Regions from separate parts of the Saccharibacillus brassicae genome, predicted to be linked through region 2. Evidence: riboswitches for the same ligand, from Rfam matches in the RefSeq annotation. Region 2 holds a riboswitch; the other holds the start of a gene.
What was found. A riboswitch is a leader RNA that binds a small molecule or an ion and turns the genes downstream of it on or off. The one in region 2 is predicted to bind S-adenosylmethionine.
Positions count from the first base shown of each region.

Region 1: another riboswitch for S-adenosylmethionine. It lies ahead of metA (homoserine O-acetyltransferase MetA); the one in region 2 lies ahead of FFV09_RS06535 (methionine ABC transporter ATP-binding protein).

Region 1 covers NZ_CP041217.1:4,242,949-4,258,764, reverse strand. The annotation lists gene FFV09_RS17665 (PLP-dependent transferase) at 1-336, opposite strand, end outside; gene metA (homoserine O-acetyltransferase MetA) at 377-1,330, opposite strand; SAM riboswitch class I at 1,710-1,816, opposite strand; gene corA (magnesium/cobalt transporter CorA) at 2,322-3,263, shown strand; gene FFV09_RS17650 (HRDC domain-containing protein) at 3,423-4,577, opposite strand; gene FFV09_RS17645 (MOSC domain-containing protein) at 4,772-5,431, opposite strand; gene FFV09_RS17640 (phosphodiester glycosidase family protein) at 5,449-6,561, opposite strand; gene FFV09_RS17635 (hypothetical protein) at 6,853-7,107, opposite strand; gene FFV09_RS17630 (5'-3' exonuclease) at 7,131-8,063, opposite strand; gene FFV09_RS17625 (arsenate reductase family protein) at 8,060-8,437, opposite strand; gene FFV09_RS17620 (RluA family pseudouridine synthase) at 8,447-9,580, opposite strand; gene FFV09_RS17615 (cob(I)yrinic acid a,c-diamide adenosyltransferase) at 9,577-10,182, opposite strand; gene FFV09_RS17610 (hypothetical protein) at 10,247-10,789, opposite strand; gene FFV09_RS17605 (aspartyl-phosphate phosphatase Spo0E family protein) at 11,025-11,216, opposite strand; gene FFV09_RS17600 (aminotransferase class I/II-fold pyridoxal phosphate-dependent enzyme) at 11,395-12,570, opposite strand; gene FFV09_RS17595 (Lrp/AsnC family transcriptional regulator) at 12,653-13,153, opposite strand; gene FFV09_RS17590 (DUF350 domain-containing protein) at 13,483-13,902, opposite strand; gene FFV09_RS17585 (endonuclease MutS2) at 13,928-15,816, opposite strand, start outside.
Region 2 covers NZ_CP041217.1:1,592,150-1,607,965, forward strand. The annotation lists gene FFV09_RS06525 (MetQ/NlpA family ABC transporter substrate-binding protein) at 1-807, opposite strand, end outside; gene FFV09_RS06530 (methionine ABC transporter permease) at 842-1,513, opposite strand; gene FFV09_RS06535 (methionine ABC transporter ATP-binding protein) at 1,510-2,526, opposite strand; SAM riboswitch class I at 2,744-2,886, opposite strand; gene FFV09_RS06540 (COX15/CtaA family protein) at 3,178-4,083, opposite strand; gene FFV09_RS06545 (thioredoxin family protein) at 4,347-4,697, opposite strand; gene FFV09_RS06550 (putative polysaccharide biosynthesis protein) at 4,776-6,398, opposite strand; gene FFV09_RS06555 (DUF456 domain-containing protein) at 6,446-6,925, opposite strand; gene FFV09_RS06560 (Cof-type HAD-IIB family hydrolase) at 6,975-7,805, opposite strand; gene FFV09_RS06565 (Gfo/Idh/MocA family protein) at 7,952-8,926, opposite strand; gene FFV09_RS06570 (metal ABC transporter permease) at 9,083-9,961, opposite strand; gene FFV09_RS06575 (metal ABC transporter permease) at 9,958-10,920, opposite strand; gene FFV09_RS06580 (metal ABC transporter ATP-binding protein) at 10,979-11,761, opposite strand; gene FFV09_RS06585 (metal ABC transporter solute-binding protein, Zn/Mn family) at 11,821-12,771, opposite strand; gene FFV09_RS06590 (peptidoglycan D,D-transpeptidase FtsI family protein) at 13,047-15,086, opposite strand; gene FFV09_RS06595 (peptidoglycan D,D-transpeptidase FtsI family protein) at 15,219-15,816, opposite strand, start outside.

The DNA of each region.
Region 1 (15,816 bases), 2.7 Mb from region 2:
CTCCAGCAGGCGGTACGTGCCGCCGTACAGGTCGAGCGAGACGATCAGATGGTCGCCCTGCCCGAACAGCGCAAACACCGTCTGCAGCGCGGCCATGCCGGAACTGCACGCGAAACCGGCGTCGCCCGCTTCCAGCTTGGCCGAAGCTTCTTCCAGCACGCTGCGGGTCGGGTTCTTGGTCCGGGTATAGTCGAAGCCGGTACTCCGGCCGAGCCCCGGATGCCGGTAAGCGGTCGAATGGTAGATCGGGAACGTCACGCCTCCCGTCTGCGGGTCTTCAAGCGAGCCGATCTGCGCAAGCGCGCTTTCGATTTTGAGCTGTCTGTCGTCCTTCATGGTCATTCCTCCTGAATGGATCGTGGATTGAGTGAGTGATTCAGATGCCGGCGCCGTAGTCGCTGAACGATACTTCTTTGGTCAGGTCGACCTGATCGAACGGAGTCTCCTGGTAGACGTAATAGTTGAGCCAGTTCGAGAACAGCAGATTGGCGTGCGCTCTCCAGGAAGACAGCGGCTTGCGGGTCGGATCGTCGTTCGGAAAATAGTTTCTCGGAACCGGGATATCCATCCCTTTGGCGATATCGCGGTCATATTCCCATTTGAGCGACAGCGGATCGTATTCGGAGTGGCCGGTAGCAAAGATCTGCTTGCCGTCGCGGGTCGCGACCAGATAGACGCCCGCTTCTTCGGACTCGGCCAGAATCTCGAGTTCCGGGCTGCGCAAAATATCTTCCCGCTGCACGTCCGTATGGCGCGAGTGGGGCACGAAGAAACATTCGTCGAAGCCGCGCAGCAGCTGCACGTTGGTCTTGTTCATCGTATGCGGGAAGACGCCGAAGCATTTGTCCGCCAGCGGAATTTTGTTCACGCCGAAGTGATGGTACAGGCCGGCCTGCGAAGCCCAACAGATATGCAGCGTCGAAGTGACGTTCTTCTTGGACCACTCGAAGATCTGGCGAATCTCGTCCCAGTAGCTCACCTGTTCGAATTCAAGCTGCTCGACCGGCGCTCCGGTAATGATCATGCCGTCGAAGCGTTTGTGCTTGATTTCGTCGAACGTTTTGTAAAAAGTGTTCAGGTATTCTTCCGACGTGTTCTTGGACGTGTGCGAACTCGGGTACAGCAGCACGACGTCCACCTGCAGCGGCGTGTTGCCGATCAGGCGCAGCAGCTGCGTCTCGGTCGTCTCCTTCGTCGGCATCAGGTTCAAAATCGCGATGCGGAGCGGACGGATATCCTGACTGTACGCCCGGCTCTCGTCCATGACGAAAATATTTTCCTTCAGCAGCACTTCCATGGCGGGCAGATTATCGGGTACTTTAATCGGCACTTTCCATTCACTCCTTTTTACGTTTTGACGTTTGACGTTGAATGTGGACACGGGTGTCGTGCGATCGAGCATTCGGCAGCCGGAAAAGCGTTTTTCGGCACGAAAGTGTACCAAAAAGACCTTTCCGGGCAAGCCGAGAAAGGTCTATATAAAGCTAGCGCCTCTCTCATCTGTCAAGTTACCGGATGCGCGACGCTAAGATCGAGGCTGATCGACTCGTGCCTCGTCTCTGTTCGCACGGCGTGCCGTGACGACAAGGGCTGATCGACTCATGCCTCGTCTCTGTTCGCACGGCGGGCCGTGACGACAAGGGCTGATCGACTCGTGCCTCGTCTGCGTTCGCACGGCGGGCCGTGACGACAAGGGCTGATCGACTCGTGCCTCGTCTCTGTTCGCACGGTAACTTGCAAGAATTAGCACCGTACGACAAAGTCGCCGGTTGCCGGGTTTCATCGGGCTAGTCCCTCCACCTGCTCTTGATAAGATTCCACTGAAATATTCAATTGTCGAATTCCCGACCGTTTCGCCGGGATAACGTTAGATTCAATTATACACATTTTATGCATTCAAGCAAGAAGCGGGCTGTATCGATTTTCTTCATCTACAGTTTCGCCGCGGCGGAGCCGATAACGTAAGCATCCCTTGTCACAAACAAGACCTTGAAAGGCCCTAGGGTGCAGGTTATACTTAACGAGGGTTTTATGAAAACAATTTTGAAAACAAGAGGTGACTTTCAGATGGACGGCGACCCGAGGCCCAAGCGCGAGAGAACGCAGCACGCATCCGACAATCGAAAAAACGGCCGACCGGCGTCAATGCCTCCATGTATGGAAGTTAACTGACCGGCCGCCGCCTTAAGGGCTGAACTGCCGTTCAACCGTTTAAGGCGACGCCCGTTCCGGCGACGGCCTGTTTTTTCCTGCGCTCTCCCGCGAATTCGAGACTATTTCACCAGACGAGCGATCGTCTCATTTCGAAGGAGTTGAACCGCATGAAAATCCGGCATGTCAAATACGGCGTTTTTACGCTGATCGAAAATGAAAACCTGACCGACACGCTCACCCCGCCCGAAGAAGGCTTCTACTGGATCGATGCCGATCTCGACGACGTGACGCTGCTCCAGCTCACGTTCGGCCTGCACGATCTGGCGGTCGAAGATATGCTCGGCGAGGAAGAACAGCGGCCGAAAATCGAAATTTACGAGAACCACTATTTTACCGTCGTCAACAGTATCCGCTTCGACAACGAAGAGATCTTCATGCGCGCGCTGAACATCTTCCTCGGCCGGCATTTTATCATTACGGTGACCCGGCAGAAGATTCACGAACTCCGCACGGTCAAGCCGATCATGTGGGAAGAAGAAGTGCATACGCCGGACCGCTTCATGTATCTGCTGATCGACCGCGTCGTCGACAACTTCTTCGCAGTCGGCGACCGGATCGAAGACCAGATCGAGCAGCTGGAAGAAGATATCCTGATGAATACGAAGCGCACGCATCTCAACGACATCATCGGCCTGCGGGCGGAGATTCTCTGGCTCAAGAAGGTACTGGTGCCGCAGCGCGAAGTCATCAATATTCTGAACAAAAAAGACCTGCGCCTGATCGACGACGAGCTGCAGAAATATTTCAGCGACATTTACGAAAATACGGTCAAAGTGTCCGAAGCTTTCGATACGTATCGCGATCTGATGGGCAACCTTCGCGAAGCGTACCAGTCCAGCATTTCCAACCGCGCGAACGAGATCATGAAGGTGTTCACGGTCATCACGACCATCTTCATGCCGCTGACGGTCGTGACGGGCATCTACGGCATGAACTTCGACCATATGCCGGAGCTGCATTGGACGTACGGCTACCCGATGGTCATCGCGCTCATGGTCGTGCTCGGCTTTACGATGTACCTGCTGTTCCGCAAAAAAGGCTGGCTGTAAGTTCGGCGCCTTCCTGCATCGACCCGTTCCGCATCCCCCCCTATACGCATACAAAAGGGCTGTTCCCGCTTCCGGCATCCGGAGCTTGGAACGGCCCTTTTTGGCGATCCGCGGCGCAGGCGGAAGATTAAGCCTGACGCCTGGCGTCCGAAGCCGGGTTCAACCGGCGTGCGTGCCCCGCTTGCGGCCGGAAGCGGCCGGCGCCGCGGACGGCTTAGGCGCGATCACGACTTCCGGCGCCGATTCCACCACAGCTTCGGCAGACGCTCCCGGCGCAGACTGCCCTGCCGGTTCCGGCGTCATCGCCGCTTCGGCTTCGCGGCGCTCCGCGGCCCGGCGACGAAGCATGCGCAGCATCCGCAGCTGCTCGTACAGAATCTCCAGGCCCGGTTCGCTCGGCGGTTCTTCGCCGTATACTTTCTTCAGGACGGGCTTGAGAAAAGAATCGCCCAGTTCAGCATACGCCTGCATGACGGCTTCGCGCTGCTCCTGCGGCATCAGCTGCAGCTCGTGCTCGATTACGGATTCCAGGTCGTATCCGTTCTTCTCCAGCGATTCCATCATGTCGATCAGCTCGCGCCGATCCAGACCGCTGGCCTCGCTGATCTGCGACAGCGAAGAACCGACCTTGGCGGATTCCAGCAGCAGCCGCGTCGCCCGGACCCGTTCGGCTTCGCGCTTGAACTTGCGCTCTTTGCCTTTGTACGTCCACGCTTCGAATTCTTCTTCGTCCAGGCGCCGCTCCACCCAGTCGAGCGGAAAAGCATGCTTGCGCTCCAATGTCCGCGTATGTTCCAATACCGCTTCGCCGTAACGCTGCACGGTGTTCTCGCCGATCCCCGGCAGCTCGCGCAGCTCTTCCTGAGTCCGCGGCAGGAACGCCGCAATGAGCCGCAGCGCGCGATTGGTCGCGATCAGATACGGCGCCCGGTGCTCTTCGGTCGCCCGAACCCTGCGCCAGGCGGCCAGCCGCTGGTACAATTCTTCGTCGGCGTTCAGTTCGCTGTAGCAGATCAGCCTCTGCGTGAAGCGGCCGCGCTGGCCGGCTTCGAGAAATTCCTGAAACGTATCCCGGATCACCGGCCGATACCCTTCGGCAAGCTTGGCCGCCAGCCGGTGGCGGTACACGGCCAGCATCTCGTTCCAGACCGAGCCTTCGTACCAGATTTCACGCTCCGGCCGCTTTTCCCCCGCGGCGTCTTCTCCGCTCCAACCGCTGATCCACAATCCGTCTTCTTCTTCGATCCAGACCTGGGCCGACTCGGTTTCATGCTCCTTTTCAATTTCCAGCCGCTTCAAAAATACGATCGTCATTTCGTTTCCCTCCGTTGTGTCGCGCGGCGTCGACAAGTTTGCAGCGAAAACGCAAAAAAGCACCCCTCCTACATGGATATGTAAGAGAGGTGCTTCCTCCGCGCTTGTATGCTGTTGCCCCTATCATACTCTCGACACGGAAGAAGAGTCAAGATTCTTTTGACGGCTTTTTGCTGCGTCGACGTCCGGGCCGCTCACCCCTGATTGTCCAATGTCTCCAGCCGCTTTTGGAGCGGTCCCCGCCAGGCGTCGGCCAATTCGCGAACGTCCAGCAGGCTGCGGATCGCTTCGGCATCGTCTTTGCGCTTGTACTTGATCTCGTTCGCGCGCATGACGGTCATGCCGGCCGGATGGCGTTCCAGCAGTTCCATCCGGTCTCCGGCTTGGATCAGCCCTTCGCGGACGACCCGGAAATAAAAGCCGCTGTAGCCCGTCTCCTGCACTTTCTCCGGCAGTTCCGGCACGCCGTAGCGGACCGACAGTTTGAAGCATGGCTGCCTCGGCTGGCTGAGCTGCACGATCGCTTCGCCGATGACGAACGTATCGCCGATACAAAAATCTTCTTCCGCTCCGCCCGCGATCGATAAATTTTCGCCGAAAGCGCCCGGGCCTAGCTTCGGCAGCACGCCGTCTTCCCAGAACGCAAACCGGTCCGTCGAATAGACGCAGACCGCTTTGTCCGGACCGCCGTGATTTTTGAGATCGGCCTGCCCGTCGCCTTCGAAGCCGAGCGTACTCAGATACGCCGCTCCGTCGACCGGTTCTTTGAAGATTCCGGTCTGCACTTCCTTTTTGCCGTTCGGCACGGATCTGGGCAGTCCGACGTTCACTGCCGCGATTACGACTTCCTTCATGTTGAATTCCTCCGTTTCTACTGCATGGCGACCCATTGGCCAAAGACGAGCGTGTTGCTCAGCGGCCGTCCGGCCCCGGTCAGCGTCCGACCGTTCGCGTACAGCGCCGAAGAAGCGCCGCCGTCCAGATTCATCGCCTGCTTGGCACCCATTTTCTGCATGACCTGCGCCCATTGGCTCATCGTCGCGCCGCCGATCGTGGCCAGCAGCACCGAGCCGTCCGGCATGATCGCGATTCCGCTGCGCGCGCCGGAGGCGGTCAGAATCTTGGGATCGTTGAAGCCTTCGCCTGTGGCGTCCAGCGACACTTTGCCGTCCGTGACCAGACGGGGCCCGGCTCCGACCGACGTCACGACGTCGGACCACGGAATTGGACGCTTGGCGGCATTTTCGTAGGAGAGATTCATGTCGACCGCGGACCCGACTTCAAAACGTGCGGCATTGTTCTGTTCGGAGCCGTGATACACCAGCACATACCCGTCCCCCGGAATGGACGTGTTGGCATTCGCCGCTTTTTTGACCACTTTGCCTTTGCGCACCGTAACGGCGGTTCCGCCGCTGAAGCCCACGTTCGTCCCCCGGGCCGAATTATACATAAGCACCACGTTTTGGCCCGTATCCGGCGTACGGTTGACGAAAGTCGCGTACCACCCAAGCGTTCGGCTTTTGCCCGCTTTGTCCGGTCTGCCCGTCACGGTGCCCCGGATGCCGACGCGCAGCGAATCCATCAGCACCGTTCCGTCTTGTTTGAACCCGATGCTCGTTCCGTAATAACCGGTATGCACGATCTTCCCCTGGGCGATCAGCGTGCCATAAGGATCGGCCGGACCTCCGTAAGCGTTGAAAAACGCACCGTTGATCGCCGCCGTCGCCCGGCTCTGCTTGACGATCGAAGCGAAACTCTGCGTCTGCCCGACCCGGCCCTGCGCCAGCCCGAGCGCGGCTTTGGTGCCTTTCGGAATACTCACGGTCTGCACAGCGTACGTCCGCCCCGCGACCGACACCTTCCGCACGCCCGCCTGGATCGCCGCCGCCGCTTCCGTTTGGTTTTCCCCCGCAGCGCCAAATATGCCCGATACGGTCAGCACCCCGGCCAACAGCAGCATGCCCCACTTCTTGCTTTTCCCCATGAACGATATCCTCCCGAACCTTTTTGCGCGGCCGCTTCTTTTGTTGGCTGCTTGTTCTATTTGGCGACGAAGGCCGCTTTTTCCTGCCTGATGGTCGGGAAAGTTGGACAGTGGGACGAAGAGGCGCGCTGCTGCGAAACGCGTCCTCCCCCATCCCTACGCCAAACAAACCCGCCCCTCCATCCGGAGAGCCGGGTTCCCAACCATCAAGACCGCCTCTCCAAACCCCTCAGCCCTTGAACTCGCTCTTGAACTCGCCTTTGAACTCAGTCCTTGAACTCGCCTTTGAACTCAGCCCTTGAACTCGCCCTTCCCCTCCCCCAAAAAAGGAGAGAGGCTGTCCCCGGCGAGCGCAGCAGCAGCGAAGGGTGGAAGAAAGGCTGAGAAGCGACAGCGTTCGCATCTAAAATCCGATTCCCTTCCCCAAGCTGCTTTTTCTTCAATCAGGGGGAATCGGATTTTAGCGGCGATCGAAGCTTCTTCCACCCGGAGCGCCTCCAACGCAAACAGCGCCTCCAGCACAAACAGCGCTCCCAGCTTCCCCAACCTCAGCCGCCTCTCCAACCCCCTCACCCAAATACGTCCGTCCCCATCATCTTGCCCAGACTGCTTATCTCAAGCTCCGCGAACTTCGCCGACACTTTCGCGTCGTCGATCCGGAATTCGCACAGATCGATCGGGCATTCGACCGGCACTTCGCAGTGGATCTCGGCGAGGGAACGGGACATGTGCAGCATATCGAGATCGTTCTCGATCTTGGCGCGGACAGACTTCGTCAGTTTGTCCAGATTGGCGAGGATGCCGTCGATATCGTCGAATTCCTGGACAAGCTTGATCGCCGTTTTTTCGCCGATGCCTTTGACGCCCGGATAATTGTCGCTGGCGTCGCCCATGAGGCCTTTCATGTCGATGATCTGCGAAGGCTTGAGCCCTTTTTCTTCCATCAGGAATTCCGGCGTGTACACTTGATAGTTGCCATAGCCTTTTTTCATAATAATGACTTTGATCCGGTCTTCGGTCAGCTGCAGCATGTCGTTATCGCCCGACAAAATCTGGACGTCCATGTTCTGCTCGCGCGCGCAGCGCTTGGCGATCGTGCCGATACAATCGTCCGCTTCGTAGCCCGGCATGCCGATATTCGGAATGTCCATCGCCGCGACGACATCCTTGACGAGATCGAACTGCGGAATAAGATCGTCGGGCGCGGCGGAGCGGTTGCCTTTGTACGATTCGAACTGCTCGGTGCGGAACGTGCGGCCGCCCATATCCCAGCAGCAGGCGACGTGCGTCGGGTCGAACTGCCGGATCGCGTCCCACATATAGCGGACGAATCCGTAGATGCCGTTCGTCGGTACGCCCGCTTCGGTGCGGCGGATATACCCTTTGAGCGCCGTCGCGTAGTACGCGCGGAACAGCAGCGCCATGCCGTCGACCAGCATCAGCGTCGGCTTGCGCGCGAGGACGTTTTGCGGAAGGCTTTCGATGCCACCGTGTTCGCTCATGCCTGCTCCTCCTTTTGGCTCCAGCTTTGTGCGTACAGCTCCGGCTTGAAGCCGACTGTCACGCTTTCGCCGTCGGTGACGACCGGACGCTTGATCAGCATGCCGTTCGAAGCCAGCAGCTCGGCGCGTTCTTCTTCGCCAAGGTCGGCCAGCTTGTCTTTGAGTCCAAGCGATTTGTACACTTCCCCGCTTACGTTAAAAAACTTTTTGGAATCCAGGCCGCTGCGTGCGATCAGGTCGAGCATTTCGGACTTGGACGGCGGCTGTTCGTTGATCGGAATCAGTTCCAGCTCCCGCCCTTCGTTTTGCAGCCATTTGATCGCATTGCGGCATGTGCTGCATTTGGCGTAATGATACACTTTAAGCGAAGTCATCGGTACGATTCACATCTCTTTCTTGAGTGACTGGGCATCCGTCTCCGCGGACTGCCCGCTGTTCAATCGGCGTTCCAACTCTTCCAGATCCGGCGGAAAAGGAGCTTCGAACGTCATCCGCTCCCGCGTGCCCGGATGAACGAAAGACAGCCGGAACGCGTGCAGCGCCTGACGGTCGATCCACGTATCGAGAAGCTGCGCCTGCAGCAGCTGCGGCTCGCTCAGCGGATCAGCGGATGTATATTTATACATAGTATCTCCGATAAGCGGACAGCCGGCATGCGTCATATGGACGCGGATCTGATGCGTGCGCCCGCTTTCGAGCTCCAGCTCGACCAGCGAAGCGCGCTGCGCGTCATACCGTTCCAGCGTGCGGTAGCGGGTAGCCGCCGCGTAGCCGCCCGGCGTCACGATCCGCACATGCGGATTCTCCGGATCGCGGTCGATCGGACCTTCGATCCGGCCCGATTCCGGCTGCGGGCAGCCGTGCACGATCGCGCGGTACGTCTTGTCGACGGTACCGGCGATCATCTGCTCGGAAATATGCTGGTGCACGTACGGATTTTTGGCGATAGCCAGCACGCCGGACGTCTCGCGGTCCAGCCGGTGCACCGGGCGAAACCGCACCTGTTCGCCGCGATCCCGCCAATGCCATACGACGCCGTTGGCCAGCGTGCCGGTGTAATGGCCCTGCGTCGGATGGACGATGACGCCGGCCGCTTTGTTCACGATCAGCAGATCGCGGTCTTCGTACAGAATATCGAGCGGCATCTCTTCCGGCAAAATATCGTCCGATATTTCGCGTTCCATCCGCAGCTCGACGAGATCGCCGGCCCGGACATGGACGCTGATATAGACCCTTTCGCCGTTCAGCGTAATGCCGCGTTCGGTCATTTTGAGCCGGGAAGTCAGCTTGCGCGAGACGCCGAGCCGGTTGTGCAGCAGCGTCTTGAGCGTCCAGCCGTTCTCCCGTTCGGTCACGACGTACACGATCGGATCGTAATAGCCGAGTTCCGGTTCGATGCCTTTTTCCTGCGGAAATTCACGGCCCTGCGACCTATTCTCTACCTGTTCGTGTTGTATCGTTCGTTTGGGTATCGGTTGTTTGGGTGTTGGGCTGTTTGTTGTCGGTTCGATCTTCATTCACCCTGCTTTTGTTCAGTTTGACGATCCGGTTCTTCGCCGCCGGAAAAGACCCGGGCGCCGCGCACGTACTCCACGTCGTCGACCCGCAGCTTGAGATTGGCAGCACGCGCGGCGCTGAAAAAGTAATCCGACAGCCGGTTGAGGTACTTGAGCACTTCCGGATTGACTTCCGCTTCGTCGGACAGCGTAACGGCGCGGCGCTCCGCACGTCTGCATACGGTGCGGCAGACGTGCAGCAGAGCGGCCGGCGGACTTCCGCCCGGCAGAATAAAGCGTTCGAGCGGCGGATTGTTCGCTTCAAGCTTGTCGATCCACGTCTCCAGACGCTCCGTCATCGCCGGATGCGTCTTGTAAGGCTGCTGCTTCGCGGGCGTATACGCCAGGTCGGAACCGCAGTCGAACAGTTCCTGGCCGACGACGGCCAGCTGTTCGCGCAGATCTTTGAACCGGTCGTCGTGCAGCAGCGCCGCCGCCTGGCCGACGAAGCTGTTCAGCTCGTCGATTGTGCCGTAGGCTTCTACCCGCGCATCGTCTTTGCGTACCCGTCCCCCAATTACGGACGTCTGTCCTTCGTCTCCGGTCTTCGTATAAATGCGCATGGTCGCGTCCTCCCTTCGGCTGTCTGCCGGTGATGTCGTCTTGCGTCGGTCACGCGGCTGCGGCTTAACCTTCGGCAAGCTTCTGCAGCACTTTGATCGCCGCGTCCTTGTCGGGCGCGTTGATCAGCACGCAGGCGAGCATGCCGTCGGGCGTGTAACCGGCATCCTGGAACATCTTCATGTCTTTGACCGGAATCCCGAACAGATGCTTTTCGAGCGTGGCGTCGCGGTCTCCGTCTTTGAGCACGCCGCTTTCGAATACGCCGTCCGGATAATCGGCCTGGTCGAAGTAATCGTCGAGCACGACGTGGGCGCCGTCCTTGCCGTAAATTTTAATCGAATCCTCGGGAAGAATGACGATCGAATTGCCTCCCGCGGCGTATTCCACCAACACTTTTTGCAAATCGAACATCGGCGAATAATTGAACTCCGCTTTCAAATCCGGAACGTCGGCGTTCAATTTTTCTTGAATGACGTCGATTCCTTCGCGGCTCGATGAAGCTTTGTCCGACATAAAGATCAGAACGCCGTCTTCTTTGCCGCATCCGGCCAGCATCAGGATCGAAGCGATCAGCAGCATCCAGATCCCCATTTTTTTCCGTTTCACTCTTACTCCTCCTTGGACGTTTCCCTGGGCGCGCGCGCCCGTAATCGAAGTGGTGCTTTAACCAATATATCATACTCTTTTGCCTCAAGCATTTCCGTGCCTGCCTGTCCGCGCTCCCACGCAAAAAGGAAGAGCTTCCGCTGGGCGGGCTCTTCCTTGTCGGGCCGATCGATCGATCGTTTCGGGAGTGAATGCAGAAATCGTTCCGCGCGCTTGAAGTCCGAAAAAGACGGCGTCAGCGGACGAGCTGCATGTATTCGTTGATTTTGAGGTCGAGCCGACTGCTGATTTCGACGACGTTCACAGCGGTGAACGACTGTTCGCGGCCGAATGTTTCTTCCATTTGGGCGCGCAGAATGCGTATCTCTTCCTGCAGGAAAAGCTCGCGTTCCGCCATGGCGCCGGAAGCGTGAGCCCCGTGCTGCATATGCGGTCTTGCAGAACGTTGTCCATGCCTCGGTGTATGAAACGAAGCGGCAGACAAAAAGATTCCCCCTTGAAAAATCACCTGGTTTGATTACCCATTATATAGAAGGTATCCATTAAAATCAACTTATTCAAGAGGGAGTAATATCTCTTTTTTTTGGATTTTAACCCAATTTGCATTAAGCGCCTTCGCGCTTGACTTTGTACACGAATTGGCCGATCCGGTCCATCGCTTCGTTCAGCTGCGCAACCGAAGTCGCGTAGGAACAGCGCAGGAACCCTTCGCCGCCCAGACCGAACACGTCGCCCGGCACCGCGGCCACTTTTTCTTCGACGAGCAGGCGCTGGGCGAACGTCTCCGACGTCAATCCGGTAGACTGGATGCTCGGGAACGCGTAGAACGCGCCTTCCGGTTCGTGGCAGTCGAGTCCCGCGTCGCGCAGTCCCTGTACGACAAGCCGGCGGCGGCGGTTGTACGATTCGACCATTTTGTCTTTTTCGCCCAGCCCGTTCGTCAGCGCTTCAAGCGCCGCAACCTGGCCCATGACCGGCGCGCACATCACCGTATACTGGTGAATCTTGAGCATGGCCGAGATCAGTTCCGGGTGTCCGCAGGCATAACCCATCCGCCAGCCGGTCATCGCGAACGCTTTGGAGAAGCCGCTGACGAGAATCGTCCGGTCTTTCATGCCCGGAGCGGCGGCGAAACTTGCGTGCTTGCCTTGTCCGTAGCTGAGTTCGGCATAAATTTCGTCGGAGATCACGATCAGATCGTGCTTTTCGACCACTTTGGCGATCGGCAGCCAGTCTTCGGCCGTCATCGTCGCTCCGGTCGGGTTGCTCGGGTAGCACAAAATAAGCACTTTGGACTTCGGCGTGATGCTCGCTTCGAGCGCTTCGGCCGTCAGCTTGAAGCCGTCTTTGGCAAACGTCTCGATGCCGACCGGAATCCCGCCCCCGATCGAAGTGATCGGCGAATACGAGATGTAGCACGGCTCCGGCACGAGCACTTCGTCGCCCGGACGGATCAGCGCCCGCAGCGCCAGATCGATCGCTTCGCTGCCGCCGACCGTGACAAGCACTTCTTTTTCCGGATCGTACGAAGTGCCGAACGAGCTGTCCAGATAAGACGCGATCGCTTCGCGCAGCTCGATCATGCCGGCGTTCGACGTGTAACGCGTGTAGCCGCGCTCCAGCGAATAGACGCACGCTTCGCGCACATGCCACGGCGTCACGAAATCGGGTTCGCCCACGCCGAGCGTAATGATGTCTTTGCTCGCGCTCACGAGATCGAAAAACTTGCGGATGCCCGAAGGCTTGATATCGCGCACAAGCGGCGACAGATAGCGTTCCATCGAACCTTGTTCGGAGTCGGAAGGTTGAAGCAGGCTTCCTTTATCGTTCAGTTCCCGGTTAGTAATCATCATTTCGCATCCTTTACGGCGAGATCATCAGACGGCGGTCTTCTTCGTGTTCCTCGAAAATGATGCCGTTCTGCTTGTATTTTTTGAGAATAAAATGCGTTTTGGTCGACAGGACGGATTCGATCGGCGAAAGCTTGTCGGAGACGAAGCTGGCTACTTCCTTGAGGCTCAGGCCGTCCACTTCGACGAGCAGGTCGTAGGCGCCGGACATGAGGAAGACCGATTTGACCTGCGGGTACAAATAGATCCGCTCGGCGATCCCTTCGAATCCGCGGCCCCGCTCCGGCGTAATCTGTACTTCGATCAGCGCGGTCACTTTCTCGTCGTTGACTTTGCTCTCGTTGACGACGGTCGCGTATTTGACGATGACGCGGTCCCCTTCGAGTTCGGCCACCGCTTCGCGCACTTCTTCCTCCGGCACGTTCAGCATGGTGGACAGCAGCTGCGGCGTACGCCGCGCGTCCTCTTCCAACAGTTCGAGAATATCCAGTTTGAGCTTGTTCGTTTCTTTCACTACGCATGCCTCCAGATCGATTTCACTTGATAATAAATCGTTCGGTACTCCTTGCAAACCTTGTTGTACCTCATCTTACCCCAAAAAAACCGGTTCTGCTACCGTTCGCCGCCAATCCGAGCATACCGCCGGCGTTCCAAAAAGCGCTCCGCGCGGATGCGCCACACCACGGCATGCCAAAACCCCCGCTTCCGTAAGGAGCGGGGGTTTTGCGCGTGACGCGGGATTTTGATTTTCGGCAAGGGCCGCCGCGGACGCCGTCTCCCGGCATCCGCGCATCGGCACTCTTTTGTGGGAACCTTGTTACAAGACCTTTTTGCAGGATCTTTTTACAAGACCGAGACGCCGATCACATACGACAGCGAGATCGACAAGATCATCGAGATCAAGCCGACCGCCCGGTTATCCCGTCCGATCTCTTCATCCACCTTGAAAAACGGAGTGATGAACTCGAACAGGAAATAAGCGACCATCAGCAGCACGAACCCGACCAGCGACCACAGCATGCTCTCGTAGATGCTGGAGCCGGATTCGATACAGAAGCGCAGGATGTTGCAGATGCCGAAAATTTTGCCGCCGGTTGCCATGGCGACCGCCACGTTGCCTTTGCGGATCTCGTCCCAGCACTTGTAGCGGGTGACGACTTCGAAAATGGACAGAAAAACGACCAACTCCAGCACCGCGACCGAAAAGTAGGCCACGGCCGCTCCCATCGGAGTCGCCAGCATAGCATCGATTACCGTATTCATGCGCGTTCCGCCTCCGCCCTGTCCGTTACTTGAGCTCGGCTACGGTGACGCCGTTGCCGCCCTCGCCATAATTGCCGAGCCGGTACGACTTGACCAGTTTGTGCCGGCGCAGATGTTCCTGGATGCCGGTGCGCAGCACGCCCGTGCCTTTGCCGTGAATCAGATACACCTGGCCGAGGTTCGACAGAAACGCTTCGTCGATAAAGCGGTCGGCTTCCATCAGCGCTTCTTCCAGGTTCGCGCCGCGCAGATCGAGCTCGGAGCGGGTGCTGTCGTCCTTCGTGCGCTTGACCGCCGTCACCGGCTTCTGCTTGGGCGCCGTGACCGGAGCGCTTTGCACTTTCTCCAGCGAAGACAGCGCCACTTTCATCTTCATGATGCCGAGCTGGACCATCGCTTCCTTGCCGTCCAGTTCGATCACGTGGCCGCGCTGGCCAAGGTTCGCCAAAATCACTTCGTCGCCCGGTTCGATCTTCTGCGATACCTGGGCGCCGGACGGCTTTTTGCTCTTTTTGACGCGGGTGGCCGGTTCGGCTTCGTCCAGCTGGCGGCGGGCCGCGATCAGCTTGTGTTCCTTGACCGAGGCGCCTTCTTCCATCGCCAGGCGGCGCAGTTCGGACACGACTTCGTCGGCTTCCTTGCGGGCTTTGGCGATAATGTCGCGCGCTTCGTTCTCGGCTTTCTCGAGTCTCGCGTCGCGCTGGGATTCCTGCTTCTCCAGTTCGCGTTCCTGCCGCGTCCGCAGCTCTTCGATCTCGCGGCGCAGCCGTTCGGCTTCTTCGCGCTCGGCTTCGGCTCCGATCCGGTTCTCTTCCAGCGCGCTGATCATGTTCTCGACGCGCAGGTCTTCTTCCTTCACTTCGCCGCGGGCAAAGCTGAGAATTTTGCCCGGCAGGCCGAGGCGCTCGGCGATCGCGAACGCGTTGCTTCGTCCCGGCACGCCGACAAGCAGCCGGTAGGTCGGGCTCAGCGTCGCCACGTCGAACTCCATGCTGGCGTTGATAACGCCGTCGCGCTCGTACGCGTACGCTTTGAGTTCGCTGTAGTGGGTCGTCGCGACCATGCGGCAGTTGAACTGGTGGATATATTCGAGGATGGCGATCGCAAGCGCCGAACCTTCCGCCGGGTCCGTGCCCGCGCCCACTTCATCGAGCAGGACGAGACTTTTCGGCGTCATGTCTTTCAGGATGCGAATGATGTTCGTCATATGGCTGGAAAACGTACTGAGGCTCTGCTCGATGCTCTGCTCGTCGCCGATGTCCGCGTAGATCGCGTCGAACACGCACAGTTCGCAGCCTTCGTCGGCCGGTACGAACAGACCGGACATCGCCATCAGGCTGAGCAGGCCGATCGTCTTGAGCGTGACCGTCTTGCCGCCCGTGTTGGGGCCGGTCACGATAATGCTGGAAAATTCCCCGCCGAGCTCGACGTCGAGCGGCACGACATGTTTGGGATCGATCAGCGGATGGCGCCCTTTGCGGATACGCAAATACCCGCGGTCGTTGACGGTCGGCTCGGTCGCTTTCATGCGGTGGGCCAGACGGCCCTTGGCGAAAATGAAGTCGAGCTGGGCCAGCACGTCGACGTCGTACGCGATCAATTCCGCCTGTTCGCCGACCGCGGCGGTCAGCTTCTGCAAAATGATCTCGACTTCGCGCGTCTCGCGCAGCTTCGTCTCGCGCAGCTTGTTGTTCATCGCCACGATCGCTTCCGGCTCGATAAACATCGTCGCGCCGGAACTCGATTGGTCGTGCACGATGCCGCCGAAGTGCGAGCGGTATTCGGACTTGACCGGGATAACGAAGCGGTCGCCGCGAATCGTGATGAGCTGGTCCTGAAGCATCTTGGAGACGCTCGACGAACGGATCATCGATTCCAGCTTCTCGCGGATGCGGGATTCGCCCCCGCGCAGTT
Region 2 (15,816 bases):
TTTGGTATCTTCCGAGTTCAGAGCCGCGATCAATTTCTTGATGGCGTCGGAATCTTTGTTGTCTTGACGGGTAACGAGCAGGTTCGCGTAAGGTACGTCGCTGTCTTCTTTGAACAGGGCGTCTTCGCCCGGGGACAGGTCGGCTTCAAGCGCGTAGTTGGCGTTGATCATGCCCAGGTCGACTTCGTCGAGCTGACGCGGAATCGCTGCGGCTTCGATCGGCAGGAACTTGAGGTTCTTGGTGTTCTCTGTCACGTCGCGCTCGGTCGACGTGATGTCCGCGCCGTCTTTGAGCTTGATCAATCCTTGTTTTTGCAGCAGCAGCAGCGCGCGTGCCGTATTGGTCGGATCGTTCGGGATGGCTACGGTCGCGCCGTCGGCCAACTCGTCGATCGATTTGATTTTTTTGGAATAGCCGGCGAACGGTTCGATGTGTACGGAAGCGACGCTGACCAGGTCCGTGCCGTTTTTCTCGTTTTGCACGTCGAGGTACGATTGGGTCTGGAAGAAGTTCGCGTCAAGCGATTTCTCGGCCAGCTGCGTGTTCGGCAGGATGTAATCCGAGAATTGGACGATTTCCAGGTTCACGCCTTCTTTTTCCAGCGCAGGCTTGATGTGTTCCAGAATGACGGCGTGAGGGACCGGAGAAGCGCCGACTTTGAGCGTGACCGCTTCGGTCGAAGCCGCGTCGCCGGAACCGGCAGCGTCCGTGCCTGTCGAAGCCGTGGTACCGCCGCTGCTGTTGCCGCATGCGGCCAGCAGAGCGACGAGCGCAAGCGTGAGTACTGCGAGAATCCATTTTTTCATTGTGTTTCTCCCCTTTTGTTCGCTATTTTATGTTTTATTTCCGGGTAAAATGAAGGACCAGACGATCGCCGATCATCTGAATGATCTGTACCATCAGCACGATCAGCACGAGCGATACGAGCATGACGGCTGTCTCGTAGCGGTAATAGCCGTAGTTGACCGCAAGCGTGCCGAGGCCGCCGCCTCCGACCAGCCCCGACATGGCGGTGTACGAGATCAGGGCGATGACCGTGACGGTGAAGCCCGCAATCAGGCCCGGCAGCGATTCGCGCAAGATGACTTTGTACACAACCTGCCACGTGGAAGCGCCCATCGACTGGGCCGCTTCGATCACGCCGCGGTCCACTTCGCGCAGCGCGGTCTCGACGAGCCGTGCGAAGAACGGGGCGGCTCCGATGACGAGCGGCGGAATCATGCCCCGTACGCCGATCGAAGTGTTGACGATTTCCTTCGTGATCGGAATCAACGCGATGATCAAGATGATGAACGGAACCGAGCGCAGGATGTTGACGATCACCGACAGGATGCTGTACAGCACCCGCAGCACGTACGACGACGACCGCGCCCACAGGAACAGCACGATGCCGAGCGGAAGGCCGAGAAGCAGCGTGAACAGGCTGGAGTAGCCGAGCATCTGGAGCGTTTCGACCGTGGCTTTGCCGAACTCTTCCCAGTTGACTTGCGAAAAATCGAGTTTGCCGTTCATTGCAGTTCCTCCACTTCAAGCCTTTGTTCGGTCAGGCGCCGCAGCGTGTTGTCGATCGACGCGGCGTCGCCTTCGAAACGGACGACCAGCTGCCCGTACGGCGTTTCCTTGATCCGCGAGATCGTGCCCTGCAGAATCGCGAAGTCGACGCCCGTCTCCTTCACCGTCTGCGACAGCGTCGATTGATACGTCAACTCGCCGATAAACGTCACTTTGACCGTCCGCGAAGACGGCACGTGCACGGCCCGGATCGCTTCTTCGAACATCTCTCCGCCTTCGGATTCGCGCTTGATGAACTCCTGCGTAATCGTCTCTCTCGGCTTGAGGAACACGTCGATAACCGGCCCCTGCTCCACGATAATGCCGCCGTTGATAACGGCGACCTTGTCGCAGATACTCTGGATGACGTGCATCTCGTGCGTGATAAGCACGATGGTCAAGCCCAGCTTGCGGTTGATGTCGAGCAGCAGACGCAGGATGGAATCCGTCGTCTGGGGATCGAGCGCCGACGTCGCTTCGTCGCACAGCAGCACGCGCGGGTTGGGCGCCAGCGCCCGGGCGATGCCGACCCGCTGCTTCTGCCCGCCGGACAGCTGCGCCGGATATTTGCTCGCGTGTTCGGTCAGCCCGACCAGTTCGAGCATCTCGTTCACCCGGCGGTTGATCTCCGTACGCGATTTGCCTTCAAGCTTGAGCGGAAAAGCGACGTTCTCGTAGACGGTCGCCGAAGACAGCAGGTTGAAATGCTGGAAAATCATGCCGAGCTTGCGGCGTTCGCGCTGGAGCTGCCTCTTGCCGAGCCGGGTAATGTCCGTCTCGCCGATCCAGACCGAACCGCTCGTCGGCTGCTCCAGACGGTTGATACATCGGATCAGCGTGCTCTTGCCGGCTCCGGAATGGCCGATGATGCCGAAGATTTCCCCTTGGGCGATCTCCAGATTGATGCCGTTCAACGCCGTCATCGTCTTGCCTCTCGTGGTATAGGTCTTAACCAAATTTTTGATGGTGATCACTCGGCTGGTCCTCCTAGCTGTCTAAAATCGCTTGTGTGTCGATTTGCCCACTTTAGGTTACGCGCTGTCGCCTTAAAGCCGGCGGGTATTCGCGGCGCACACCCGTTCTCCATGCCGGCCGCGCTTGCGGATCTAACCCGTGTATACCGCGGCTTGATAAATCAAAAAGCCCTTTTTGATAGACAAAAAGGGCTCGCATCGTATGCGGAAAGTCACCTTCTCATCTCCCAGAACCGTGGCTTGCGTTCTGTAGGAATTAGCACCATGACACCCTGCGCCGCACGTCTTCTTCGGACGTTCGCCTGCAGGATCGGTTGCCGGGCTTCATCGGGCCTGTCCCTCCGCCTCTCTCGATAAGAAAAATCTGAGATATCTAATTGGAAAGCTGGGGATTACGGAAATTCAAAAGAACCGAACCGAAATCCTTCACTCAGTATATTCAGTTTGGCACGTTTTGTAAAGGTCTCGCATGAAAATTTTCATCGCTTTCGGTCCGCCGGTTTGTCTTGCCGCCGCGGACAGATCCGGCGTACAAAAAAGAAGCCTCCGCAGAGACTTCTTGGCCGTACGCGCCTTCGCGCAAATTAGCATGCCTCCTGCGCCGGCTGCCCCGCCGGGCGGTTCATCCGCTGCGCGGGGACTGCCGGGCACTCAGGCTTGCGCCGTTTTCTTGACGCGCACCGACGTTTCTTCCCTGGCCGGAATCCGGCTCAATTCCCAGGTCCGGATACTCATGAAGCACAGGAACGCGAACAGGAAGTCCGTAATAAGCGTGTGCAGCATCGGAGCGAACATGTAATATTCGCTGCCGAGCGCAACGAGGTTGAGAATGCCACTGAGCGGCAGCGCGATCATCAGCACGATGACGATGATGCCCAGCTTGCGGATGTCCGGAATATGCGAGTAATTGCGAACCGCCATATGCCCGACGATCAGTACGAAAATGAGCAGCAGCGCGGACGCGATATGCAGCACGATCGACATTTTCGCCAGTTGGGTATGGCTGACCAGCGCACCCGTATAGACGACCGCATACGTGAACGCTGCCGAGAACACGGTCAAATTGCGCGTGCGCTTGCTGACCCGCTGCGCGGCGGGCGGCTCCTGGTAGCGCTCCAGGCTGCCTGCCCGGCGCACCGACAGCGCAAGCACGAGCGCGCTCGCGAACGCGATCAGCGCGAATCCGAAATGCAGCGCCATGATCGGCGGCGACTGCGAGAAGACGACAGCCAGCGCGCCCATGACCGCCTGCACGATGACGAAAAACGCCATGATCGCGGCATAGATTTGAAAATCGCGCCGTTTGCGCGCCCAGATCAGAAACGCCACGAGCGTGGCGAGCGCCAGCAGACCCGCGATGCCGGCCGTCAACCGGTGCGTGTACTCGATCAGCGAACCGATCGTGGTGCCCGGCACGAACTTGCCGTGGCAGAGCGGGAATTGGCGTCCGCATTCCAGGCCGGACCCCGTTCTCGTCACGACCACGCCGTTGAACGAGACGAGCAGCATGATCATGCACGATGCGTAGCTCAGCCATTTCAACACTTTATATTGCAAAAGTCTCACCGCCGATTCGAAAAGTAGTGGAGGGCATTCCCGTGCCGCGAACCCCGCAGCCGCCGAAATGCCTTTTCCTTTTATTATACCGGAAATGTATCCGGGTTAAGAATTGTCTTTGTGACAAAAAATGTTCAAATCGACGGCAAGTTTCCGGCTTATTGCCGGATTCCGTATGACCTTTATCATTGATGCCGGGGATCGAAGCCCGCACGCAGCAAAACGCCCGCCAGGGCGGCAGGCCGAAGCGGGCGTTTGCGGGATCAGTTCTGGCCGGCCAGTTGGCCGTGCACGGCGGCGGCGCGGTCGAGGAAACTCTCGATCTCGGCGCGCGATTTGCGGGCTTTGTTCACGAAGCGAATCAATTCCTTGCCGTTCGAAAAAGCGACGAAGCTCGGAATGCCGAGAATGTTCAGCTCGCGGCTGACCGCCTCGACTTCTTCGACGTCGACCTGGATCAGCTTGAGCTGGTCTTTGCGCTGTTCTTCGACTTCGGGCATGAACGGATCGATAAAGTGGCAGTCTCCGCACCAATCGGCGCGGAATACGGCTACGGTCAGTCCCGGACTTGCGATCTGCCGATCGAAATCGGCTTGGGTACGAATTTGTTCCATGCGAAATCTCTCCTTTGATGTTTCGTTATTCGGGCATCAATGCCGGTCTGTTTATTTTACCCCAATTTCGCCCGGGAATCATCCGCGCTGAAGGCGCATCAGCGGACGCAGCGCTTTTTGCAGCGGACGCGGGTACGAGCCCAGTTCGTCGCGGCGGATGACCCGCAGCACGACAAGCAGCACCAGGTAGATCGACGGCACAATCAAGCCGACCGCGCAGCAGGCGATGAAGAACGCCAGGCGGGCGTGCATGAACGCGCTCATCCAGCTGCCCAGCTCGCTGAGCCCGAAGCTTGCCGCGGCGACGACCATGCAGGTCGCGATGAAGGCCGGCCAGCGGCTGCCCAGCACCGAGAACGACACGATGCCGCGCAGCGTGTGCAGGTTAAGCAGCGTGATGACGAGGAAGCAGACGCCGGTCATGCCGATGATGCCGTAGATGCCGTAACTGCCGAGCAGCGGCGCAAGCGCCAGGCTGCCGGCGATTTTGACGACGAGGCCGATCGCGACGTGCACCATCGAGCGGCGGGCCAGGTTCATGCCGAGCAGCATCGAGTTGCTGACCATCATCGTAATCTGGAAAATGGTGCCGAGCGTCAGGATGGCGATGATGCCGGCGCCGTCCAGCGTACTGAACAGCAGGCCGTTGACCGAATAGGCGGCGCAGCCGAGCGCCAGTACGAGCGGCATGCCCGTCAGCGTCGCGATGCGCATCGCAAGCGTCACCTGCTGCTGCAAATGCTGCGTGTCTTTGCGGGCGAACGCGGCCGAGATGATCGGAATCAGCGACGTGCTGAGCGCGATCGCGAGAATCGGCGGGATGCCGGCGACGCTTTGGGCGCGGCTGCCGAGGATGCCGAGCTGCATCGTCGCCATCGCGTCGCCGATCTGTCCGATGAGCAGCGGCTTGACGATCGTCGTGTCGATGAAGTTGATCGCCGGAACGGCGAGCGCCGTCAGCACGATCGGAATCGACAGTTTGAAGATGTCGCCGTAAATGCGGCTGAGCGGAATAGTCTGATCGTGACGGTTGATCAGCGTCCGGCCTTTTTTGCGTTCGTTCTTCGACAGTTTCAGCGAAGCGAACAGCATGATCGCGAACGCGCCCAGGCTGCCGAGCACGCCGCCGAAGGTGGCGCCGGCCGCGATCGTCTCGCCGGGCTTGTCCATTTGCAGCAAAATGTAGGCCAACAGAATCGCGGTGAAGACGCGGGCGACCTGCTCGATGATCTGCGAGACGCCTCCGATCGCCATCATGTTGCGGCCCTGGAAATAGCCGCGCATCATGGCGATCGTCGGGAACAGGATCAGCGCCGGCGCAAGCGCCCGGATAGCCGGGGTCGCTTGCGGCAGCTCGATCAGCGCCGTGTACCACGGCGCGAAGATGTACAGCAGCAGCGTGATCACGACGCCCATCATGCCGGAGAACAGCAGCGCCGCATAATAGATGCGTCCCGCTTCCTGCGGCCGGTCGAGCGCGTAGCGCTCCGAGATCATCTTGCTGAGCGTGCTCGGAATGCCCGCCGTCGCGACCGTAAGCAGCATGAGGTACACGTTGTTGGCGGCGCTGAACGACGCGTTGCCGACGGGTCCGAGCATATGTTCCAGCGGAATCCGCTGCCCGAGCCCCAGCACCCGGGCGACGAGCGCGGCCGCCGCCAGAATGAGCGTCCCTCTGATAAATGATTCCTTTTTCGACAAAACCTATTCCCTTCTTTCTCCCGCAAAAAAAGCCGCAAGCGGCTTCCTTACACGATCCATATGATGAAGACGACAATCATGACGACCTGCAAAATGCCTTTGACGAGCGTGCTGCTGAGCAGCCCGATCAGGGCGCCCCAACCTGCGCGCAGCGCCTGCTTGAAGTTCGATCCGTGAATCAGCTCGCCGATCACCGCCCCGATAAACGGGCCGAGAATGAGGCCGAACGCCGGAATGACGAACGGGCCGAGAATCAAGCCGACCGTGCTGAGCTGGATCGACAGCTTGGAACCGCCGAACTTCTTGGTCCCCCAGGCTCCGACGACGTAATCGGCCACGATCAGCGCCACGAAGATCACCGTCTGGATGATCCAGAACCAGACCGTCAGCTCGCCGAACGAGAAAAACCAGCCGTAGACGAAGAAAGCGAAATAGATCGCGACCGCTCCCGGTAAAATCGGGAAAATCAAGCTCGCCATGCCGACGATAAACAGCGCGACCACAAGTACCCAACCCAGTATATCCAATGCGACCATGCCAGGTCCTCCTATGCTTTTCGGTTAGTGTCGCCTGTCCTCAAGCGGACGGGTCGTCTTCGCGCCGGATCTTGGATGCGGGCGTCTGCGACGCCGCGGCCGCCGGCTCGGCATCGTCGAATTCCTTGCCGCCAAGCATGTACTCGCGAATGACCTGCACGATGCCGTCTTCGTTGTTGCTCGCCACGACCACGTCGGCCGTCTGCTTGACGGCGTCCTGGGCGTTGCCCATCGCGACGCCGAGTCCCGCCGCTTCGATCACCGCGATATCGTTCAGGCTGTCGCCGACGGCGATAACCTGCTCCATCGTGATATCCAGCAGCTCGCATACCTGCGCGATCCCGCTCGCTTTGGAGATGCCTTCCGGGTTGATCTCCAGATTTTCCATCGACGAGTTGGTAATTTGCAGGCCGCCCATGTCCTGAAGCCGCATGAGGATCTGGTGCAGCACTTCGCGGTCCGACGTATTGTAGCCGAACTTCAGCCATTCCTTGTCTTCCAGCGTGTCCGTCCATTGATCGCGGTTGTACAGACGTTCCGTCGTATACGCCCAGAACCAGACGCCGTATTCTTCCGCCAGCGCGTGCATGCCGCGGACCGATTCCACGTCCATCAGCGCCCGGTAATGCAGCTGGTGCGGCGCTTTCCACACTTCGCTTCCGTTGACCGTCACCATCGGCGTCTCCAGGCCCAGCTCTACCGCGTACGGCAGGGCGTGCATGGCTGCGCGTCCCGTGGACAGGCAGACGTGGAACCCTTCCTTGATCGCGCGGCGGATCCATTTGGCCGTCTCTTCCGACACTTGATGGTCGTCGTTCAGCAGCGTGCCGTCCATATCCAGCGCAAGCAGCTTGTAATCGTAGCTCGTCATTCTTTTTGCCCCTTTCAAAACGTGTTCGCTCTCGCCATTCTATCACAATTCCATCCATGCTCCAAAGACGTTCCGCCGACCCGAAAACGCCGAAAAGCCCGTCGCCGGCAGAACCGGAAACGGGCCTTGCGTCTCTCCCCCTGAAGCTACAGCTTCATGCTGCGTCCGGACAGGGCGGATTGCAGCGCGGCGAACGTCACTTCCTGCGTTTTGCACGCGTCCGCATAGTCGGACCGGATCCGCGACGAATCGCCGGTACGCAGCGCATGCAGGAACGCTTCCGTCTGCCGCACGTACGGATCGCTCTCTTCGGCATGGCGCTTCTCCCCGTCGGCCCGCGTCTCCTTCAGCTCGCCCGGCGACCACTCCCACAGCCCTTCCCGCGCGTAAAAAGACAATCCGGCCCGGCCGACTCCCGCCGGCAGCACGCATGTGTTGGAAATGTTCGCGACGGCGCCGGACTTCATCTTGAGCGTAACCGTGCCGATATCGTGCACGTTCGTCCGCTCCCACTCTTCTTCCGGGAACCGGCTGGCGTACACCGCCCGCACTTCGTCCACCTCGCCGGCGCAGTAGCGCAGCAGATCGACGATATGCGTCGTCTGCTCGATAAACTGCCCGCCGGACTTCTCCTGTCTGCGCCACCATTCGGCCTGCGGCATATCGCCCATCCACATGCCCGTCGCGATACCGATCCGGCCGGGATGCAGCGCTTCGCGCAGCCGGTCCACGTTATCCTGATAGCGGAAATGGTAGCCGACGGACGTGATCAGCTCCGGCGACTTGAGGCGCATGAAGCCGAGAATGTCCTGCGGCACTTCGGCGTCCGTGCCAAGCGGCTTCTCGACGAGAAACGGAATGCCGCGCTCGATCAGCTCGCGTTCGATCTCGCCGTGCGCCATCGGCGGCACGCAGATGTAGACGGCATCGAGCGCCTGATGGTCCGCCAGCTCGGATACGCTTTCATAACCGGGCGCGTCGTACCGGATGCCGAACACGTCTCCCTTGTTTTTGCTGCTGCCGACGATGCCCGCGATTTCCACGCCTTCCGCCGCCGCGAGAATATCCGCGTGCTTGCCCGCAAACCAACCCGTACCCACGATTCCGATCTTTAGCGTCATGCGCTCCAGCCCCTTTTTTGTCCGCCGGCCGATCCGGCTTTTCTTCTTTCTAGGTTACCATGATTTTTCCGTAAAAATCCACTCTCCCCGCTTCCTGTTCTTCCTGCCAAAAAAGAAAGGCATCCTCCCCGGTCGGGAGGATGCCTGGCGTATCGCTTACAGCGCTTGAGCCGCTCTGCGGCCGCGCGCGAACTTCGCGATCATGCCGTGCGAAGGCGAGAAGATCAGCGTCAGAATGAACAGGATGCCGGCGATCGAGACGATGCAGCCCGCGATCGAAGCGTCCAGCAGGTACGAGACGAGGTAGCCGCCGACTGCCGAGACGATGCCGACCGCGACGCTGAGACCGATCATGACGCCCAGACGGTTCGTCAGCAGGTAAGCGGTCGCCGCCGGGATGATCAGCATGCCGACGACGAGAATCGCGCCGACGCTTTCGAACGAAGACACGGCCGTCATCGACACCATGCCCATGAGCAGGTAATGGAACAGCAGGACCGGAATGCCGCAGGCCGCCGCCATCGCCGGGTCGAATGCGCAGATCTTGAACTGTTTGTAAAAGAGTCCGAGCAGCAGCAGGATGACCGTCAGCGTAATCCCCAGCATCCAGACTGCCCTCGGCCCCATATCGGCGCCTCCGAACGTCCACGTATCCCACGGCACGTAGGCGATCTCGCCGAACAGCACGCAGTCGAGATCCAGGTCGATATGCTGGGCGTTCAGGCTGATCAGCAGCACGCCGACCGCGAACAGCGCGGTGAACACGATGCCGATCGAAGCGTCCGACTGCAGGCCGGACGTCTGGAGCGACTGGATCAGGAATACCGTCAGCAGGCCGAACGCGGTCGCGCCGAGCAGCATCCACATCGAATCGCGGGTACCGCTCATGAGAAACGCGATCGCGATGCCCGGCAGCACGGCGTGGCTGATCGCGTCGCCGACCAGCGCCATCCGCCGCAGGATCAGGAAACATCCCAGAATGGAGCAGGCGCTCGCGACCAGAACGGCGGTCAGAATAATCCAAAAGTCCATCATTTGCGTGTTCCTCCTTCTGCGGCGTTCAGGCTTTCGGCGGCGTTAAGCGCGCCCTGATCCGCCGAACGGGCGTAATCGGCTTTGAGGCTGCGATGGCGCAGCGACCGGGACAGCAGGCCGCGGCCCGGGGCCAGCAGCAGCGACAGGGCGAACAGCAGCGTGGCCGCGAGCACCGTGACCGGTCCGGTCGGGATGCCTTCGCCGAGCGTGCTGATCGCCGCGCCGGAAGCACCGCTCAGGGCGCCGAACAAGCCGGCGTACATGAGCATGACCGGCAGGCGGTCGGTCCAGTAGCGGGCCGCGGCCGCCGGCGTGATCAGCAGGGCGGCGACGAGCACGACGCCGACCGCCTGGATGCCGGCCGCGACCGCGACCGTCGTCAGAATGAGCAGGCCGTGTTCCAGCAGCCCGACCGGCAGGCCGATGCCGCGGGCGAAGCCCGGATCGAAGCTGATGAGCTTGAATTCCTTGAACAGCAGCATCGCCGCGACGATCAGCAGCACGGAGACGCCCATCAGGATGTAGACGTCGCCCGTGACCATCGCGCCCGCCTGGCCGAACAAATATTTGTCCAGGCCGCTCTGGCTGCCGCTGCCGCTATGCTGGATATGCGTCAGCATGACGGTGCCGACGCCGAAGAAGAACGTCAGCACAATGCCCATCGCGGCGTCGGACTTGATGCGCGTCCAGCGCGAGATCGCGCTGACGCACAGCACGGCGGCGATGCCCGCAATCAGGGCGCCGACGAGAAACAGCGAAGCCGATTTCACTTCATTGAGCATGAAGGCGACGCAGACGCCCGGCAGCGCCGCATGCGCCAGCGTATCGCCGAGCAGGCTCTCCCGGCGCAGAAACGTGAAGCTGCCGATAACGCCGCTGCCCAGACCGAGCAGCGTGCAGCCCATCAGAATCCAGCGCGTATTCGGATCGCTCCAGAGCGAGATCAACCAATCCAGCATGTGTGTGTCCTCCTTGTCCGCCGCGGCTGCGGCCGCTTGCGCATGTCTCTTGCCGTCTTCATTCGCCGACCAGCGCTTCCCGGCCGCTCGAACTGACGATCGCAAGCTTGCCGCCGTACGTCTCGTGCAGCAGCTCCGGCGTAAACGTCGTCTGCACCGGGCCTTCGGCAATCAGCTTTTTGTTGAGCAGCAGCACGTGGTCGAAATATTCTTCGACCGTGGACAGATCGTGATGCACGACCAGCACGGTCTTGCCGGCCTGCCTCAATTCGCCGAGCAGCGCGATGATCGCTTTCTCCGTCGCGGCATCGACGCCGGCAAACGGCTCGTCCATGAAGTAGAGATCCGCTTCCTGCGCCAGCGCCCGGGCGAGAAAGACCCGCTGCTGCTGGCCGCCGGACAGCTGGCTGATCTGCCGCCGCGCGAAGTCGGCCATGCCGACCTTGTCGAGCGTGTTCATCGCCAGCTCCTTCTCTTTGCGTCCCGGGCGTTTGATCCAGCCCAGATGGCCGTAGCGGCCCATCATGACCACGTCGAGCGCGTCCGTCGGGAAGTCCCAGTCGACCGACTCGCGCTGCGGCACGTAGCCGACGCGGCTGCGCATCTTTTTGTACGTGTCGCCGTAGATGCCGACCGTGCCGGAGATCGAAGGCACGAGGCCGAGGATCGCTTTGAGCAGCGTCGATTTGCCCGCTCCGTTGGGCCCGATCAGGGCGACCAGCTTGCCTTCGGGCAGGGTGAAGCTGACGTTCTCGACCACTGCTTTTTTCTGGTAGGCGACGGTCATGCCCGTTACGTTCAGCGGCGCGGCCGAGGCCGGCTGCCGGGATGAAGTGTTCATCTGTTCATGCCTCCTCTTGGAATGTCAGGATTGGAATTTTGTCGGGTACGGCTTGCGATTTATTTCAGCGCTTCCGCGATGGTGTCCGCATTATGCCGGATCATGCCGATATAGGTGCCTTCCGGCGTTCCCGGTTCGCCCATCGCGTCGGAGAACAGTTCCCCGCCGATCCGGACTTCGTGTCCCTGCCTCGCCGCTCCCGCGACGATCGCTTCCATCGATCTTGCCGGCAGGCTCGATTCGACGAACACCGCTTTGATATTGCGCTCGACCAGATAGTCGCGCAGCGTGCTGACGTCGCGTGCGCCGAATTCGGCCGCCGTGCTGATACCCTGCAGGCCGACGACTTCCACGCCGTACGCCTGGCCGAAGTAGCCGAACGCGTCATGCGCCGTCACCAGCACCCGGCCTTCTTCCGGGATCTCCAGCATGCGCTGCTTCACGTAGGCGTCCAGCTGCTCAAGCTCCCGGACGTAGCGCTCGCCCTGCTCGCGGTAAGCGGCTTCGTTCGCCGGGTCCGCGGCAATCAGCGTATCGCGCATATGCTCCGCCGCGACCGTCCAGAGATCGACGTCGAACCAGACGTGCGGATCGAACTCTTCGCTGTTCTCCGTTCCGATCAGTCGCTCCCTCGGCATGTGGTCCGTGACCGCGACGACCGTTTTGCGCAGCGCCATTTTCTCCAGAATGCGCTCCATATTGCCTTCCAGGTGCAGCCCTCCGTAGAAAACGACTTTCGCCCGGTCCAGCTTGCGGATATCGCCCTGCGAAGCTTTGAATAGATGGGGATCGACGCCCGGTCCCATCAGCGTCGTCACTTCGACGAATTCGCCGCCGATTTCCGCCGCTGCGTCGGCGATCATGCCTGTCGTCGCCGTCACGAGCAGCTTGCCGTCCTCGCTGACGCCCTGCGCGCTGCCGCTGCCGGAGCAGCCGGCCAGCAAAGCCGCGAGCAGCAGCAGCGGCATAAGCGAGGCCCAACCGCCCGTTCTTTTTTTGCCTGCGTGCATTCCGTTCCTCCTTCTGGAATCGGCTTTACGCCGCATTCTCCGATTGTTCTCTGTAAACTTTTCCATACGCTAAATTGTTTTCTTGGTGACTCTTTATTTCTCTGCGTTAAAAGTGTTTCCCTAGGGCAAATTTTAAGATAAAAAAAGGCAGAATGCAAGTACCGAGCGCGCATCCGGCCCAAAAACGCCAAAAAAAGCCCGCTTTCCGTAGAAAGCGGGCTTTTGAATCGCAGCCTGTACCGAATGGCGGCGCGAGAAACGAAGCGAGAAACGGCTTATTCGGCGTCGGCCGATTCGGCGTTTTCCGCGTCCGCGCTTTTTTTCGGTCCGTTTCCGTCGAGGCCGTACGTCTCGTCATAAGCGTCGAAGATCGCGCGTGCGATCGGCGCGGCGCTCTCCGAACCGAAGCCGCCTTCCGGCACCATCACGGCGACGGCAAGCTTCGGATTTTTGCGCGGAGCATAGGCGATAAACACGCCGTTGTCGACCTGCTTGCCATTCAGGTCCTGGGTGGACGTACCCGTTTTGCGGGCAAAATCGTAGGCGAAGTCGCCAAACGAATCGTCGACTTTGGTCTTCATGCCGCGTTGGATCGCTTCCCAGTAAGCATCCGGGAATTCGGCTTTGTTCAATACGGTAGGCACGTCTTTTTTGGTGACCACGCCGTCGGGACCGACGATTTTGCTCACCAGATGCGGCTGCATGCGCGAGCCCCGATTGGCCAGCATCGCCGTGTACTGCGCGAGCTGAAGGGTCGTGTATTTGCCTTTTTGGCCAAAGGAAGCAAAAGCCATCCGCGACAGCACGCTGCTGCCGTCTTTCGTATTGAAGTAATCGGCCGCTCCGGCCCATTCGCCCGGCAGGTCGACGCCGGTTCTGACGCCGAGGCCGAACTCCTTCATGTATTTGTCCCAAATCTTGAGCGAATTGGCGCCGTCGCGATTGTACAGCGCTTCGCCGATCTTTTTAACCATGAATGTATTGGAAGAACGTTCGATAGCGGTGACCGGGTTCAATATTCCGTACGGATGGCTGCCGGCGTTGCGGATCTTGTCCGTTCCTTTGCCGTATTCCGCGATGCCGGTATCGTTATACGTCGTGCCCAGCGTGATCAGCCCTTCTTCGAGGCCGATCAACACCGACAGCGGCTTGATCGTGGAACCGAGGTAGACGACGGACTCCGCCTTTTTGCCGGTATCGTTCGTCGGCTTCGAGCGGATCGCGCCGTTCAGGTACGAGTATTCCACGGCGTGATAATTATCGTCGCTGATCGAGCCCGTGCGGTAGACGTTGGCGTCGAAGTCGGGCATGTTCGCCATCGCCACGATATTGCCGCTGTCGATCTCCATCGCGACCGCCGAAGCGGAGACGGCTTTGGGCAGTTTCGACAGCTGGGCGCGCATCGCGTCTTCCGTCTTCATCTGCACGTTTTTATTGATCGTGCTCCACACGTCGCTGCCTTTGACCGGCGGTACGACTTCTTCCACGCCCTGCGCCGTGTTTTGCGCGCTGACGCCGATTTTGCGGTAGCCGTTTTTGCCGCGCAGCTCCTTCTGGTACTGCTGTTCGAGACCGAAATAGCCGACGTTTTCCGTCCGGCTGTACATCAATCCTTCGTCTTTTTGCGTTCGCAGTCCGGCAGCGATTTTTTTGTAGACGTCGATGCCGCTTTCGGCGCTGCTCACGGAATCGAATTTTTTGACATAGCCGATCGTTTGGACCGCAACCGTATCCGAATCGTAGCGCCGCAGCGTCTCTTCGGACACTTCGAACGACAGAAGGCCGGCATACTTATGCTTGTTTTCTTTGAAATAAGCCACTTCTTCGTCGCTGAGTCCGGTTTTGGCCGGTCTTGCGGAGTAGCCGTAGCTGTTGACGTTGTCGAGATCGAGCAGGTCTTTGCCGATCAGCTGCTCCATCGTCGGATTGACGATGTCTTTGCGCCCTTTTTGCTGAAACACGGCCAGAATCTCCTGCAGCGCGGCATCAAGTTTGGGGCGGTTCTTCAGACCTTCGCCTTTGCTAAAATCCTGCTCGAACGTCAGGTACAGCGTCTGCGTCGGTTCCGAATACGCCAGCTTGGCTCCGTCCGCCGAGTAGATCGTGCCCCGAACCGGCTTCATCGGGATATCCTGCGTCGCGCGTTCTTTCGCTTCTTCCTGAAGCTTGGGCGCTTCCACGAATTGGAGCGCGGCGGTACGTATAATAATGACGGCAAACACGACGAATACGGTGAAAAAGAACAGGCTCATGCGTATGCCGAAATTCCGGCGCTTGCGATGGTCTTCCTGTTCTTCCCTTGACCAGATTCTCATCCCATCCTCCTTGTGCGGCAGGAAAAGGCGCCCTTCGACAGAGCGCCCCTTGCCGTTCCGAATTTTGCTTGCACCTTGCACGACCGCGTTTTGCGGCAGGTTACGGGTTAAACGCCGGCATGCTGCGGTTCGTTACGGATTCTGCCCTTCGGCCGCCGTATCGATCGGCGTTCCGTCTTCATTGAACTGCTGCTGCGTTTTTTTGGCTACGCCGTCCAGACCGTACTCGTAATCGTAAGCGTCGAAAATTTTGCGCGCGATCGGCGCCGCGCTCTGGGAGCCGAAGCCGCCTTCCGGCACGACGACCGCCACCGCGAGTTTTGGGTTATCGCGCGGCGCGTAGGCGATAAATACGCCGTTATCGATATTTTGATTTCGAATCCATTGGGTGGACGTACCCGTTTTACGTGCGTAATCGTAAGGGAAATCGTCGAATGTTTTTTCGAGTTTGGTATTCATGCCTTTTTGAACCAAATCCCAGTAGTCCGAATTGAATTCCACTTTATCGAGCACTTTACGCGGGAACTCCTTAACTGTTTTGCCGTTTTGATTCGTGATCTTCTTGACCAGATGCGGCTCGAGTCTTTCGCCGCGGTTCGCAAGCATAACGGTGAACTGCGCCAGCTGCATCGTCGTGTATTTGCCCTGCTGGCCGAAAGAAGCGTAAGCCATACGGGTCAGGGTGCTTTCGTCATCGTTTGTGTAATCCGTCAGGCCGACTTGTTCGCCG